DNA from 2 places in the Streptomyces sp. NPDC056144 genome. Region 1 is predicted to be linked to the other one. Evidence: riboswitches for the same ligand, from Rfam matches in the RefSeq annotation. Region 1 holds a riboswitch; the other holds the start of a gene.
What was found. Region 1 has a riboswitch for ZMP and ZTP ahead of ACFC0Z_RS04465 (bifunctional 5,10-methylenetetrahydrofolate dehydrogenase/5,10-methenyltetrahydrofolate cyclohydrolase). Riboswitches for the same ligand answer to the same signal wherever they lie in the genome.
Positions count from the first base shown of each region.

Region 2: it holds a riboswitch for ZMP and ZTP, as region 1 does, so the genes downstream of both, glyA (serine hydroxymethyltransferase) here and ACFC0Z_RS04465 (bifunctional 5,10-methylenetetrahydrofolate dehydrogenase/5,10-methenyltetrahydrofolate cyclohydrolase) in region 1, are expected to answer to the same signal.

Region 1 covers NZ_JBHJVF010000001.1:1,061,353-1,068,637, reverse strand. Annotated here, with positions in the region: gene ACFC0Z_RS04480 (DEAD/DEAH box helicase) at 1-30, shown strand, start outside; gene ACFC0Z_RS04475 (SWF or SNF family helicase) at 27-1,472, shown strand; gene ACFC0Z_RS04470 (hypothetical protein) at 1,453-2,196, opposite strand; gene ACFC0Z_RS04465 (bifunctional 5,10-methylenetetrahydrofolate dehydrogenase/5,10-methenyltetrahydrofolate cyclohydrolase) at 2,582-3,436, opposite strand; ZMP/ZTP riboswitch at 3,465-3,573, opposite strand; gene ACFC0Z_RS04460 (GAF domain-containing protein) at 3,764-5,017, shown strand; gene ACFC0Z_RS04455 (aldehyde dehydrogenase family protein) at 5,062-6,585, shown strand; gene ACFC0Z_RS04450 (hypothetical protein) at 6,724-6,921, opposite strand; gene ACFC0Z_RS04445 (helix-turn-helix domain-containing protein) at 7,070-7,285, shown strand, end outside.
Region 2 covers NZ_JBHJVF010000010.1:155,251-162,535, forward strand. Annotated here, with positions in the region: gene trpS (tryptophan--tRNA ligase) at 1-541, opposite strand, end outside; gene glyA (serine hydroxymethyltransferase) at 665-1,942, opposite strand; ZMP/ZTP riboswitch at 2,035-2,125, opposite strand; gene rocD (ornithine--oxo-acid transaminase) at 2,233-3,438, shown strand; gene ACFC0Z_RS26935 (polysaccharide deacetylase family protein) at 3,531-4,238, shown strand; gene ACFC0Z_RS26940 (glutathionylspermidine synthase family protein) at 4,246-5,430, opposite strand; gene ACFC0Z_RS26945 (hypothetical protein) at 5,459-5,785, opposite strand; gene ACFC0Z_RS26950 (hypothetical protein) at 5,909-6,766, shown strand; gene ACFC0Z_RS26955 (PLP-dependent aminotransferase family protein) at 6,805-7,285, opposite strand, start outside.

The DNA.
Region 1 (7,285 bases):
CTCGTACGGCTGCGAGGGGACGGACGATGAGCCGGGACGACGAGACGTACGGGTACGGGGACGGATACGGGTACGAGCGTGAGGGCGAGGCCCTGGAGACGGAGCAGCGGACGTTCGCGGCGCTGCCGCCCGCGCAGGGCTCGGCGTTCACCAGGACCTGGTGGGGCCGGGCGTGGCTCAAGGCCCTGGAGGACTCGGCGCTCGACGGGCAACAGCTGAAGGCGGGGCGGCGGCACGCGCGCGCGGGGGCGGTGGGGGCCGTGTCGGTGCGGCCCGGTCGGATCACGGCGGTCGTCAAGGACCGGGACGGGACGGCGTACCGCGCGGACGTGCTGGTGCGGGAGTTCTCGGAGGAGGAGTGGGAGCGGCTGCTCGACCTGGCCGTCGACAGCGCGGGGCACATCGCGGCGCTCCTGGACCGGGAGATGCCCCCGCACCTGGTGGAGGACGCGGCCGAGGCGGGTCTTGACCTGCTGCCGGGGATCGGCGACCTGGAGCCGGAGTGCGCCTGTGAGGCGTGGGACCACTGCCCGCACACCTCGGCGCTGTGCTACCAGGTGGCACGGCTCCTCGACGAGGACCCGTTCGTGCTGCTCCTGATGCGGGGGCGGGGCGAGCGGGCCGTGCTCGACGAGCTCCAGGCGCGCAGCGCGCGGCGGGCGTCCGCGCCCTCGGCGGGCGGCGGGCCGGAGGCGGCCGACGCGGCGGGCGCCGGCGGGTTCCCGGGCGTGCCGGCGGAGGAGGCGTACGCGGCGCGGGACATCCTGCCGCCGCTGCCCGCTCCCCCGGTGGCTCCGGCCGTGCCGGGCGATCCGCCGTCGCTGGACACGGAGACGGATCCGGAGCCGGGGGTCGATCCCACGGCGCTGGAGTTCCTGGCGCGGGACGCGGCCGTACGGGCGCGGCGGATGCTCGGCGCGGCGGCGGGCGGCGGCGACGGGCGTTCCGTCCCGGCGGAGGAGCCGCTGACGGCGGCTCAGGACGCGGTGCGGCTCGCGACGGGCTCGCCCGAGTCCTGGATCGCGACGCGGCTCGCGACCGGGTCGGGCCGGTCGCGGGCGGAGCTGGACCTCGCCACGCGCGCGTGGCGGGTCGGTGGCGCCGAGGCCCTCTCCGTACTGGAGGAGGAGTGGACGCCTGACGCCGAGACGCTCGCGCGTGCGGCGGCGCGGCTCGCGGAGGCCTGGGAGGACGGCGAACGGCCGGTGCTGCGGCGTGGCGCGGGGGCCCGGTGGACGGTGGTGGGCGCGGAGGCGCAGCTGCGGCTCGGCGCGGACGGCCGCTGGTGGCCGTACCGGAAGGATGGTGCCCGCTGGTCGCCCGCTGGTCCGGCGGACCGCGATCCGGCGGCGGCCCTGGCCCTGGCGGTCACGGCCGGCGCGGGGGACGCGGAGGGGCCGACAGGCAGGGAGGGGGCGGCGGACGTGGACCGTGCGGCGGACGCGAACGTCCCTACTGGAGACGGCCGGTGAGTGTGCCGCCCTCGGCGGCGGGGGCGACCAGGCTGCAGGCCACGGCGTCCGAGCCGAGGAGATAGCTGGTGCGGTAGGGGAACTGCACGAAGGTCGTCCAGCGGGTGCCGGCGGGCTGCTGGGCGGCCTTCTCGCGGAGCGGCACGCGGCAGAGCGCCGTGGCCGCCGCCCGTATCGTCCGGTCGTCGGCGAACCGGCCCGTCAGACGCGGCCGGGCCACCATCTCGGCGTGGTGCGGCGTGTCGCAGGAGCGCCGGAGCGCCGTGCCCGGCGCGGCGCGGTCGATGTCGAAGCACTGGCCGACGCGCAGCGCCTCGAAGGCGACGGGCCGCTCCTTGCGGACGGCGGGCACGTGGGTACGCGCGGGGGCGGTGGGGGCCAGGGTCGTCGCCGAGGTGGGCGGGACGGGGGGCGTGGGCGGAGCCGTACGGGCGTGTGTCGGCGTGTCGGCCTCGGGGGCGCCGGTCGTCGCGGCCGGCTCCGTCGGCGTGTCGGATTCCGTCGGCGCGTCGGACTGCGTCGGCGCGTCGGTCTCCGTGGGCGAGTCGGGTTCCGACGGCGCGTCGGTCCCGGGCCCGCGGGGTACCGGTACCCGCTGACCGGTGACGACCGGCGACGGTCCCGTCAGCGGCTGGTCGCCGGGCCGGCCGCTGGCGAGCGCGTCGGAGTTCTCGCCGCCGCCGATGACCGTGAAGCCGCCCACGACGAGGGCGGCGACGAGCATCGGGACGAGCGGGACGCCGAACCAGCGGGCGCGCAGCGCCGCGGGCCCCGGGCGCGGCGCCCCGACCCGTACGACACGTGACCAGGCGGGCGCGGCAGGCTTGTCGACCGGCGGCGGCGTCGCACGTTCTGGCGCAAATCCTCCGGCGGAGGGCGCACCCGACCCGCGGTCCTGCGGCGGAAAGTCGGACGGCTGATACGGCACGATCACCAGGGTTGCTTGTCCGCGCCCGCGACGCGAGCGATCAGGGGCCTGTCGGCGCGGCCTGTACGGAATCGTGACCATAGAGCGTCGTCGATGTCCGTCATGGCCGGAAAAGATCCCTCCACGCCGGGACACGCCCGGCCGGTACGAGCCCGGCCGGGTTCCCGCGTGAGTGCGGGGCCTACAGGCCGAGCTGGCGCTCGGCGGCCTCGACGGTCTGGGCGAGGAGGACCGCGATCGTCATCGGGCCGACGCCGCCGGGGACGGGGGTGATGAGGGAGGCGCGCTCGGCGGCGGAGGCGAACTCGACGTCGCCGACGTTGCCCGGGTTGTACCCGGCGTCGATGACGACGGCACCCGGCTTGATGTCCTCGCCCTTGATGAACTCGGGCTTGCCGACGGCCGCCACGAGGATGTCGGCCTCGCGGACGACGGAGGAGAGCTCCTTGGTGCGCGAGTGGCAGTAGGTGACGGTGGCGTCGCGACCGAGGAGGAGCAGGCCGGCCGGCTTGCCGAGGATCGCGCTGCGGCCGACGACGACGGCCCGCTTGCCGCTGAGCTCGACGTCGTACGCGTCGAGGAGGCGCGTGATGCCGCCGGGCGTGCAGGAGACGAAGCCGGGCAGGCCGAAGCCCATGGCCGCGAAGGAGGCCATGGTGACGCCGTCGACGTCCTTCTCCGGCGCGATGGCCTCGAAGGCGGCGCGCTCGTCGATGTGGGGGCCGACGGGGTGCTGGAGCAGGATGCCGTGGACCTCGGGGTCCTCGGAGAGCGCGGTGATCGCGGCGACGAGTTCCTCGGTCGTCGTGGAGGCGGGGAGCTCGACGTGCTTGGAGCGGATTCCGGCCTTCGCGCAGCGGTTCTGCTTCATCTTCACGTACGTCACGGAGGCCGGGTCCTCGCCGACCAGGACGGTGGCGAGACAGGGCGTGACCCCGGTGCGGCGGGTGATCTCGGCGGCGCGCTCGGCGGTCTCCTCGCCCGTGCGGCGGGCGAGGGCGGTGCCGTCCATGAGGGTGGCGGTGCTGGTGGACATGGCGTCTCCTGGGCGTCGTCGGTGACAGGTGGTTCGCCCAGGCGCACGGCAGCGGCACGGCCGCCCCGGTCGGGTGCGGTCCGTCCGGGCCGCTCCCCGGTGGTGATCCACCTCAAGCGCCAGTCACGGCCCGGGGTCCACTCTACGTGAGCGGCCGGAAGGCGGAAGGGGCCGGTCCCGGACACAGCGCATATGCCGGGACGCCGGGGCGCTTGTCGGGGGTCCGCCCACGCACGACGATGTGCCGCACGACGATGTGCCGGACGACGAGCGACGAACACCGGACGACGGCCCGCCGCGCGGGCGGACCTCGACGGGGAGGCCGAGTTGAGCGAGGCGTGGGTGGCGGGTGCGCGGGGCGGGACGACGACGGACACGAGGACCGATCCTCCGCCCCTGCGGCCGCTCGTCGCCGCCTCGTGGCGGCGTTCCGTACGCGCGCGCGTGAGCCGGGAGGGCGCGCCGCCGGTCGAGCTGGACGACGACGCGCTCGCGGCGCACCGGGAGGCTCATCCGCTGGCCGCGGCGATGCCGGTGATCCGCGAGCTGATGGGGGCGTACGCGACGGACGGGGAGCACCTCCTCGCGGTGTGCGACGCCGCCGGGCGGATGCTGTGGGTGGAAGGGCACGCGGGAACGCTGCGGAAGGCGAGCGGGGTGAACTTCGTGGCCGGGGCCCGCTGGTCGGAGTCGGTGGCCGGGACGAACGCGCCGGGCACGGCGCTCGCCGTGGACCGGCCGGTGCAGGTCGTGGCCGCCGAGCACTTCCGGCGGCCAGTGCGGGCGTGGACGTGCGCGGCGGCTCCGGTGCACGATCCGCACAGCGGGCGGGTGCTCGGGGCGGTCGACATCACGGGCGGCGAGCCGCTCGCGCACCCGCACAGCCTGGGCTTCGTGCAGGCGGTGGCGCGGGCGGCGGAGTCACAGCTCGCGCTCCTCGGCCCGGTGCCGAGGCCGACCGGACCGCGCCTCGCGGCGCTCGGCCGGGACGAGGCGGTGCTCACCGTGGACGGCCGGCGGACACGGCTGAGCCGTCGGCACAGCGAGATCCTGGTGGTCCTGGCGCACCGCCCGGAGGGGGTGGGCGGCGACGAGCTCCTGACGCTCCTGTACGAGGACGAGGCAGCGGCGCCGGTGACACTGCGGGCGGAGCTGTCCCGGCTGCGGGCGCTGCTCGGGCCCGATGTGCTGCGCTCGCGTCCGTACCGGCTCGCGGGCCCGGTGGAGGCGGACTTCGCGGTGGTGGACCGGCGGCTGGCGTCGGGGGCGGTGTCGGCGGCGGCGCGGGAGTACACGGGCCCGCTGCTTCCGGGGTCGCTCGCCCCCGGGGTCGTACGGCTGCGGGAACGGCTCGCGGACCGGCTGCGGGCGGCGCTGGTGGAGCGGCGGGATCCGGGGCTGCTCGCGGACTGGGTGTACAGCGCGTGGGGCGAGGACGACGTGACGGCGTGGCGGGCCCTCTGCGCGACGCTGCCCACCGCCCAACTCCCGCCCGCACGGGCACGACTGGAAGCACTGGAGACGGAACTGGCGTCCGGTGCAACGTCGTTGCAACGTCCCTCAGCCCAGACTCGGCGGTGAGCGCCGGTCAGGGACGACCGGCCGCGTCGAGGGAGGCCATGCCCATGACCCGTTACGCCGCACCCGGTACCCAGGGCGCGCTCATGTCGTACGCGCCCCGCTACGACCACTGGATCGGCGGCGAGTACGTCGCCCCGGCACGCGGCCGGTACTTCGAGAACCCCAGCCCGGTCGACGGGCGCGCCTTCACGGAGATCGCGCGCGGTACGGCCGAGGACGTGGAGCGGGCACTCGACGCGGCGCACGCGGCGGCGCCCGCTTGGGGGCGTACGGCGGCGGCCGACCGCGCGAACGTACTGTTGCGGATCGCGGACCGGATGGAGAGCAGCCTGGAGGCGCTCGCGGTCGCGGAGAGCTGGGACAACGGCAAGCCCGTACGGGAGACGCTGGCCGCCGACATCCCGCTGGCGATCGACCACTTCCGCTACTTCGCGGGGGCGCTGCGGGCGCAGGAGGGCTCGCTGAGCGAGATCGACGACGACACGGTGGCGTACCACTTCCACGAGCCGCTGGGAGTCGTCGCGCAGATCATCCCGTGGAACTTCCCGATCCTGATGGCGGTGTGGAAGCTGGCACCGGCGCTGGCGGCGGGCAACGCGGTGGTCCTCAAGCCGGCCGAACAGACCCCGGCCTCCGTCCACTTCTGGCTGAGCCTGGTCGCGGACCTGCTGCCGCCGGGCGTCCTCAACATCGTCAACGGCTTCGGCGAGGAGGCCGGCAAGCCGCTCGCGTCCTCGCCCCGGGTCGCGAAGATCGCCTTCACCGGCGAGACGACGACGGGTCGCCTGATCCTGGGCTACGCGGTGGAGAACCTGAAGCCCGTGACGCTCGAACTGGGCGGCAAGTCGCCGAACATCTTCTTCGACGACGTCTGGGCGTCGGACGACGACTTCCGGGACAAGGCCCTGGAAGGCTTCACGATGTTCGCCCTCAACCAGGGCGAGGTGTGCACCTGCCCCTCGCGCGCGCTGGTCCAGCGCGGCCACTACGGCGACTTCCTGGAGGCCGCCGTGGCCCGTACGGAGAAGATCGTCGCCGGCCACCCCCTGGACACGTCCACGATGATCGGCGCGCAGGCCTCGGCCGAGCAGCTCCGGAAGATCCTCTCGTACCTGGAGATCGGCCAGCAGGAGGGCGCGAAGATCCTGACGGGCGGACAGGTCGTCGAGCACGGCGGCGACCTGGCGGGCGGCTACTACGTCCAGCCGACGATCTTCGAGGGCGACAACCGCATGCGGATCTTCCAGGAGGAGATCTTCGGCCCGGTCGTCGCGGTGACGTCCTTCACCGACTTCGACGACGCGATCAGCACGGCCAACGACACCCTGTACGGCCTCGGCGCCGGCGTCTGGACCCGCGACACGAACACCGCCTACCGCGCGGGCCGCGCCATCCAGGCGGGCCGCGTCTGGACCAACTGCTACCACGCCTACCCGGCCCACGCGGCCTTCGGCGGCTACAAGCAGTCGGGCATCGGCCGCGAGACGCACCGGATGATGCTGGACCACTACCAGCAGACGAAGAATCTGCTGGTGTCCTACTCGCCGAAGCGGCTCGGCTTCTTCTAGGGACACAAAGTGAGGCGCCTGACCTGGGCTTTTACCCGTCAGGCGCCTCTCGACAGCCTCATCCATCGCAGCAGCCGACTTGCGTCGGAACTCCCGGTTCGTCCCACCCGTATCCCGCTCCTGACCAGCTGTTCCGGTCTATTTCCGGTCCAAGCTCGGTCCATCGGCGGGAGTCCCGCCTCGGTGGATGCGGTCCCATTCCTCCATCGACTGCTCGATGAGGCGATTGGCCTGCTCCCGGACCCCGTCCAGGAACTTGGCGTAGAAGCGGAAGAGGACCTCGATGCTCTGGCCGGCCCGGCGGGCGCACTCGGCCGGGTCGACGCCGGAGTACAACCAGAAGGAGATCCCAGCGTGCCTACTGATCTTTTCGTTAGTTCCGTGGGTGCGGCGGGGTTGTTGGCGGGATCCTGATGCGGTGTCTTTCACGCCTCCGTCTGTTGTTCCTCCTTTGACTCGGCCGCAGTTGGCCGGGGCCCGGCGTGTGCGGGCGGCCGAGTTGTTCGACCAGGGGCGTTCGGGCGCCGAGATCGCGCGGATGCCGGGGGTCAGTGACGAGAGTGTGCGGCGGTGGAAGCGGGTCTGGGAGAAGGACGGCGCCGATGCCTTGCGCCGGCGCCCGGCCACCGGCCGTCCGCCCAAGCTGGACGATGCCCAGGTCGAGCGGGTGCGGACCGCGCTGGAGCAGGGCGCCCAGGCG
Region 2 (7,285 bases), on a different contig from region 1:
GCGAGGGGAGCGTGAACGTGTCGCCGAAGCGGCCGTTGAAGCGCTCCGCGAGGTCGCGGGTCAGCTCGATGTGCTGACGCTGGTCCTCGCCGACCGGGACCTGGTTCGCCTGGTAGAGCAGGATGTCCGCGACCTGGAGGATCGGGTACGTGAAGAGGCCGACGGTGGCGCGGTCGGAGCCCTGCTTGGCGGACTTGTCCTTGAACTGGGTCATGCGGGAGGCCTCGCCGAAGCCGGTGAGACAGTTCATGACCCAGCCGAGCTGGGCGTGCTCGGGGACGTGGCTCTGGACGAAGAGCGTGCAGCGGTCCGGGTCGAGACCGGCCGCGAGCAGCTGGGCGGCGGCGAGCCGGGTGTTGGCGCGGAGCTCGGCGGGGTCCTGCGGAACCGTGATGGCGTGCAGGTCGACGACCGAGTAGAAGGCGTCGTGGGTCTCCTGGAGAGCCACCCACTGGCGAACGGCGCCGAGGTAGTTGCCGAGGTGGAACGAGCCTGCGGTGGGCTGGATTCCGGAGAGCACGCGGGGATTCTCAGAGGCCATGCACATCATTGTCTCAGGTGTGACGGACGGGAAAGCCCCGGGCGGCGCGGACCCGGGGCTTCCGTTCGTGACGTGTCGGGCGGGCGGGCCCGGCGGAGGTCGGGCGGGCGGGCCCGGCGGAGGTCAGGCGGGCAGGCCCGGCGCCGGGTACGCGGCCATCAGCTCCGCGACCTCCGCGCGGACCGCGTCGAGCGCGGCCTCGTCGCCCGTGCCGGCCGCGGCGACACCACGGTCGATCCACTCCGCGACCAGCGGCATGTGCTCCGTACCGAGACCGCGCGAGGTGAGCGACGGGGTGCCGATGCGGACGCCGGAGGGGTCGAAGGGCTTCCGGGGGTCGTAGGGGACGGTGTTGTAGTTGACGACGATCCCGGCCCGGTCGAGGGCCTTCGCGGCGATCTTGCCGGGGACCTGCTTGGGCGTGAGGTCCATGAGGATCAGGTGGTTGTCGGTGCCGCCGGAGACCAGGTCGAAGCCGCGGGCTAGGAGGGCCTCGGCCAGGGCCTTGGCGTTGGCGACGACCTCGTGCGCGTACGTACGGAAGGACGGCTGGGCGGCTTCGCGCAGGGCGACGGCGATGGCGGCGGTGGTCTGGTTGTGCGGGCCGCCCTGGAGACCGGGGAAGACGGCCTTGTCGAGGGCCTTGGCGTGCTCCTCGGTGGACATGAGCATGGCGCCGCGCGGGCCGCGCAGGGTCTTGTGGGTGGTCGTGGAGATCACGTCCACGTGCCCGACCGGGGAGGGGTGGGCGCCGCCGGCGATCAGGCCGGCGATGTGGGCGATGTCGGCGACGAGCACGGCGCCGGCCTCGCGGGCGATCTCGCCGAAGGCGGCGAAGTCGATCGTCCGGGGCAGGGCGGTGCCGCCGCAGAAGATCACCTTCGGGCGCTCCTTGAGGGTGAGCTCGCGGACCTCGTCGAAGTCGATCAGCCCCGTGTCCTGGCGTACGCCGTACTGGACGCCGCGGAACCACTTGCCGGTCGCGGAGACGCCCCAGCCGTGGGTGAGGTGGCCGCCCATCGGCAGGGACATGCCCATGACGGTGTCGCCGGGCTCGGCGAAGGCGAGGTAGACGGCGAGGTTGGCCGGGGAGCCGGAGTAGGGCTGGACGTTGGCGTGGTCGACGCCGAAGAGGGCCTTGGCACGCTCGATCGCGAGGGTCTCGACCTCGTCGATGTTCTGCTGGCCCTCGTAGTAGCGGCGGCCGGGGTAGCCCTCGCTGTACTTGTTCTGGAGGACCGTCCCGGAGGCTTCGAGGACGGCGGCGGAGACGTAGTTCTCGCTGGGGATGAGACGGAGGGTCTCGCCCTGGAGCCGCTCCTCGGCGCCGACGAGCGCGGCGATCTCGGGGTCGGCGGCGGACAGCGCGGGATGCTGCTGCGGGGGCTGCGGGGTGGTCATGGTGACGTCCTCCGGGCGTTCGGCGGATGCGGATCCTGTCGCGGACGCGGTCCCGGAGCTGAGGTGCGCACGGGACCGTGGATCTCTTGGGCCCGTGATGCCCAGGCGGGCGGCACCTCGTGTGACGGAGCGCGCACGGCTCCCCCGGGGTCGCTTCCCCGTACGCCAGTCGCCGTGCGTGTTTCCACAGTAGCGGGCGCGCCGTCGGGGAGGTTTCCCTGTCCGGCATCCGAGCGACGATAAGAAGGGGGCCACACCCAGGCCCTGGCCGCAGGACGAACGGAGATCCCGTGTCGAGGACAGAAGACGCGATCGCTGCCGCGGACGCGCACAGCGCGCACAACTACCACCCCCTCCCGGTCGTCGTCGCCTCGGCGGACGGGGCCTGGATGACCGATGTCGAGGGGCGCCGCTACCTCGACATGCTCGCCGGCTACTCGGCGCTCAACTTCGGCCACGGCAACCGGCGGCTGATCGAGGCCGCGAAGGCGCAGCTGGAGCGGGTGACGCTGACCTCCCGCGCCTTCCACCACGACCGCTTCGCCGAGTTCTGCACGCGGCTCGCGGAGTTGTGCGGGAAGGAGGCGGTGCTGCCGATGAACACGGGGGCGGAGGCGGTCGAGACGGCCGTGAAGACCGCCCGCAAGTGGGGGTACGAGGTGAAGGGCGTGCCGGACGGGCACGCGAAGATCGTGGTCGCGGGGAACAACTTCCACGGCCGGACGACGACGATCGTCAGCTTCTCGACGGACCACGAGGCCCGTGACCACTTCGGTCCGTACACGCCGGGCTTCGAGATCGTCCCGTACGGGGATCTGACGGCGCTCGACGCGGCGGTCACCGAGAACACGGTGGCGGTGCTGCTCGAACCGATCCAGGGCGAGGCGGGGGTCCTGGTCCCGCCGGCCGGATATCTGGCCGGGGTGCGGGAGCTGACGCGGCGGCGGAACGTCCTGTTCATGGCGGACGAGATCCAGTCGGGTCTGGGCCGGACGGGGCGGACGTTCGCGTGCGAGCACGAGGGCGTGGTGCCGGACGTGTACATCCTGGGGAAGGCGCTGGGCGGCGGGGTCGTGCCGGTGTCGGCGGTGGTCGCCGACCGCGAGGTGCTCGGGGTGTTCCGGCCGGGCGAGCACGGCTCGACCTTCGGCGGGAACCCGCTGGCCTGCGCGGTGGCCCTGGAGGTCATCGCGATGCTGCGGACCGGCGAGTACCAGGAGCGGGCCGCCGAGCTCGGCGAGCACCTGCACGCGGAGCTGCGGCTGCTCGTCGGCGGCGGGGCGGTGGAGGCGGTGCGCGGGCGCGGCCTGTGGGCCGGGGTGGACATCGCGCCGTCGCGCGGGACGGGCCGGGAGATCTCGGAGCGGCTCATGGAGCGGGGTGTCCTGGTGAAGGACACGCACGGGTCGACGATCCGGATCGCGCCGCCGCTGGTGATCGGCAAGGAGGACCTGGACTGGGGCCTTGAGCAGTTGAGGGGGGTGCTGGCGGAGTAGCCGGGTCCGGTTGACGGGGGCGGCCGGCGGGGCCGTACGGGCTCAAAGGGGGCCATTGACAGGGCAGTTGGTCTAGGCCAATGATGCGGGCCATGTCGAGACTCCGTCTGCGCCACGCACCGCGTCACACCCTGCGTGCCGCGCTCGCCGCCCTCGTCCCGCTCGCGCTGCTCGGCGCGTTCGCGGGCCCCGCGCACTCCGCCCCCGCGGCGGCCTGGCCCGAGCCCGTCCCGGTGGTCTCCCACGTCGAGACCACCGCCCCCGTCGTCTTCATCACCATCGACGACGGCTGGAACCACGACCCGGCGGCGGCGAAGCTGCTGCTCGACCGCCGGGTGCCCGCCTCGCTGTTCCTGCTCCCGGGCGCGTACTCGTACGACTCCGGCTACTTCCACTCCCTGCTGAACCAGGGCCCCTCGCGCGTCGAGAACCACACCGTCAACCACCCGGACCTGACCACGCTCGACGCGGCCGGGCAGAAGGCGGAGGTGTGCGGGGCGCGCGACCAGCACCTCGCGCAGTTCGGCGACGGACCGCGGCTGCTCCGGCCGCCGTACGGCACGTTCAACGAGGCGACCCGCACCACCGCCCGGCAGTGCGGGGCGAAGGCGCTGGTCACGTGGACGTACGACCTGACGACCTGGGGGCAGTGGACGCCGCCGAGCCCGCAGCTCAAGGCCGGCGACATCATCCTGCTGCACTTCAACGAGACGGTGACGCAGGACCTGAAGCGGGCCCTGGACCTGGCCGAGGCGGCCGGTCTGAAGCCGGCGCCGCTGCGGGACTACGTCTCCGAGTAGCCGCCGCCTACAGGATCACGTGCGGGAGGAAGCGGGCGTACTCGTCGGTGACGAGCCCCGCCGACTCCCGGATGCCGAGCCCCGCCGCCTCGTCCTCGACGACCCACGCGCCGAGCACCACCCGGTTGCCGTCGAAGTCGGGCAGCGGGGCCAGCTCCTGGTAGCAGCAGGCCTCCCCGTCCCGGACGAACGGCTCCGTACCGGCCTCGTGCAGCGTGACGCCCGCGCCCTCACGGCCGAGCAGCGGCTTGGCGACCCAGCCCGTCGTCGAGGCGAGCTCGCGCGGGCCGTCGAGGTAGGCGGGGAGCAGGTTCGGGTGGCCCGGGTTGAGCTCCCACAGGATCGCGAGCAGCGCCTTGTTGGAGAGGAGCATCTTCCAGGCGGGCTCGATCCAGCAGGTGGTGCCGGTGCCGCCGCCGTTGTCGAGGGTGTCGAGGACGTGCGGGCCGAAGCGGTCGGTGACCAGCCACTCCCACGGGTAGAGCTTGAAGCAGCTGCGCACGAAGCGGAGCCGCTCGTCGACGAACCGGCCCGAGAGCCGGTCCCAGCCGATCCGCTCGACGGACAGCGCCTCCGTGTCGAGCCCGGCCTGCTGGGCGGTCTCGCGCAAGTACGCGACCGTCATCAGGTCCTCGCCGAGCTCGTCGGCCTCCGAGTGGGCGAAGTGGACCGGGCCGGGCGGCAGCAGGTGCGCCTGGCGCTTCCAGGCGTCGACGAGCCGCTCGTGGAGGGAGTTCCACTGGTCGGCGCCGGGGAACCGTTCCTCCATCCAGAACCACTGCGGGCTCGCGGCCTCCACCAGGGAGGTCGGGGTGTCGGCGTTGTACTCCAGCATCTTGGCCGGGCCCGTGCCGTCGTAGCGCAGGTCGAAGCGGCCGTAGAGGGAGGGGAGCTCGGCGCGGCGGTGCCAGGACTCGGCGACGCGGGCGACGATCCGCGGGTCGGTGATGCCGAGGTCGGCGAACCGGTTCTCCTCGACGATGTGCGCGGCGGCGGCGAGGCACAGCGCGTGCAGCTCCTCGACGACCTCCTCCAGGGCCTCGACCTCGGGGAGCGAGAAGGAGTAGTACGCGGACTCGTCCCAGTACGGGCGCAGGGAACCGTCCGGGTAGCGGGTCAGGGGGTAGACGAGCCCCTGCTCCTCGACCGTCTCCTGCCAGCCCGGGCGGGGCTCGATGGTGTGCCGTTCCATGGTGCGCTTCCTGCCTGCGCCCGTCCGGTCAGCCGCCGCCGGAGCCGGAGCTCGAACAGCCGAAGCCGCCGGTGTCGACGGCCGACTTGTCGAAGCTGCCGCCGGTCACCATGCTCGCCTGGGCGTTCCGGCCGGGCAGCATGCCGCTCTCGACCCTGCCGCCGTAGTAGTACGCCGCGCTGTGGGTCGAACCGGTGGCGCTGCCGCTGCCGCCGTCGCACTCGTACCCCGACAGCAGCTCGCGGGTCACCCGGTCCGCGCACCGCTGGTCCGGCTCCGCGCCGCACGCGGTGATCGTCGCGGCGAGCACGCCCATACCGCCGAGCACCACCGTGCTCGACCTCAGCCTGCGCATGTCAGTCCCCTCCCCTTCGCGACCGTGTCCGCCGTGGCCACGACAGTCGCCACAGTCGCGACCGCACAGTGTAGGCCGGTGGTTTTCGGCCCCACGCCCTAGAGTCCTTTCGTGCTCTTGGGGATGATTTGTGCGCTCGGTTCGGCTGTCTGCTTCGGTGCGGCCTCGGTGCTCCAGGCGATGGCCGCGCGCGCGGCCGAGCCGGGGACGGGTGGCGGCGTCGACGTCGCCCTGTTGTGGCGGGCGCTGCGGCAGTGGCGGTATCTCGCCGGTCTCGGCCTGGACGTTCTGGGGTTCGGCCTCCAGATCGTGGCGCTGCGGACGCTGCCCATCTACGTGGTGGGCGCGGCGCTCGCCGCGAGCCTGGCGGTGACGGCGGTCGTCGCCTCCCGGCTGCTGCGGGTGCGGCTGAGCCGGGTGGAGTGGGCGGCCGTGGCGGTGGTGTGCGCGGGGCTCGGGATGCTGGCGCTCGCCTCGGGCGAGGAGGGGAGCGAGCCAGGACCCGACTGGCTGCCCTGGGCGCTGCTCGCGGCGGCCGGCGGGGTGCTGCTGCTCGGCGTGGCCGGGGGCCGGCTGCCGGAGAAGCCGCGCGCGCTGGTCCTGGGCCTCGGGGCCGGCTTCGGCTTCGGGGTGGTGGAGGTGGCGGTCCGGCTCATCGACGGCTTCGACCTGACCGACCCCGTCTGGTACGCGCTCCCGCTCGGCGGCTGCGCGGCCTTCGCCCTGCTGACCTCGGCACTCCAGCGCGGCTCCGTGACGACGGCCACGGCCGGCATGGTGCTCGGCGAGACGATCGGCCCGGCGCTGATCGGCGTGGTCTGGCTCGGCGACACCACCCGCGAGGGCCTCGGCTGGCTCGCCGTCACGGGCTTCGCGGTGGCCGTGGCGGGTTCGCTGACCCTGGCCCGCTTCGGCGAACCTCCGGAGAGCGGGCCCCCGGAGAGTCCGACCTCGGCGCCGTCCCCGTCCCCCACGGGGTAGCCGAACCCGGCCTCCGAACCGGGCCGAGCCCGTCCCCGCTACGGGAGTACGCGGCACAGGGTCGTCAGGGCGTTCTGCCAGGCGCTGTCCGGCGGGGTGCCGTAGCCGACGACCAGGCCGTCGAGGGTCGGCGGGGTCGTGGGGCGGCGGAAGGCGCCGAGGCCGCGGACGGCGAGGCCGTGCCAGGCCGCCGCGCGCAGGACGTCCTGTCCGGTGCCGGGCGGGAGGGTGAGGACCGCGTGGAGGCCGGCCGCGATGCCGCTGACCCGCGTGCGGGGCGAGTGCGCGGCCACCGCCGCGACCAGCTGGTCGCGGCGCCGCCGGTAGCGCAGCCGCATGGCCCGTACGTGCCGGTCGTACGCCCCCGATTCCAGGAACCGCGCGAACGCCAGCTGGTCCAGCGCGCTCGGCGCCTCCTTCGCCGCCACCACCTCCCCCACGAGCCCCTCCGGCACCACCGCCCACCCGAGGCGCAGCGCGGGCGCCAGGGACTTGCTGGCGGTGCCGAGGTAGACGACC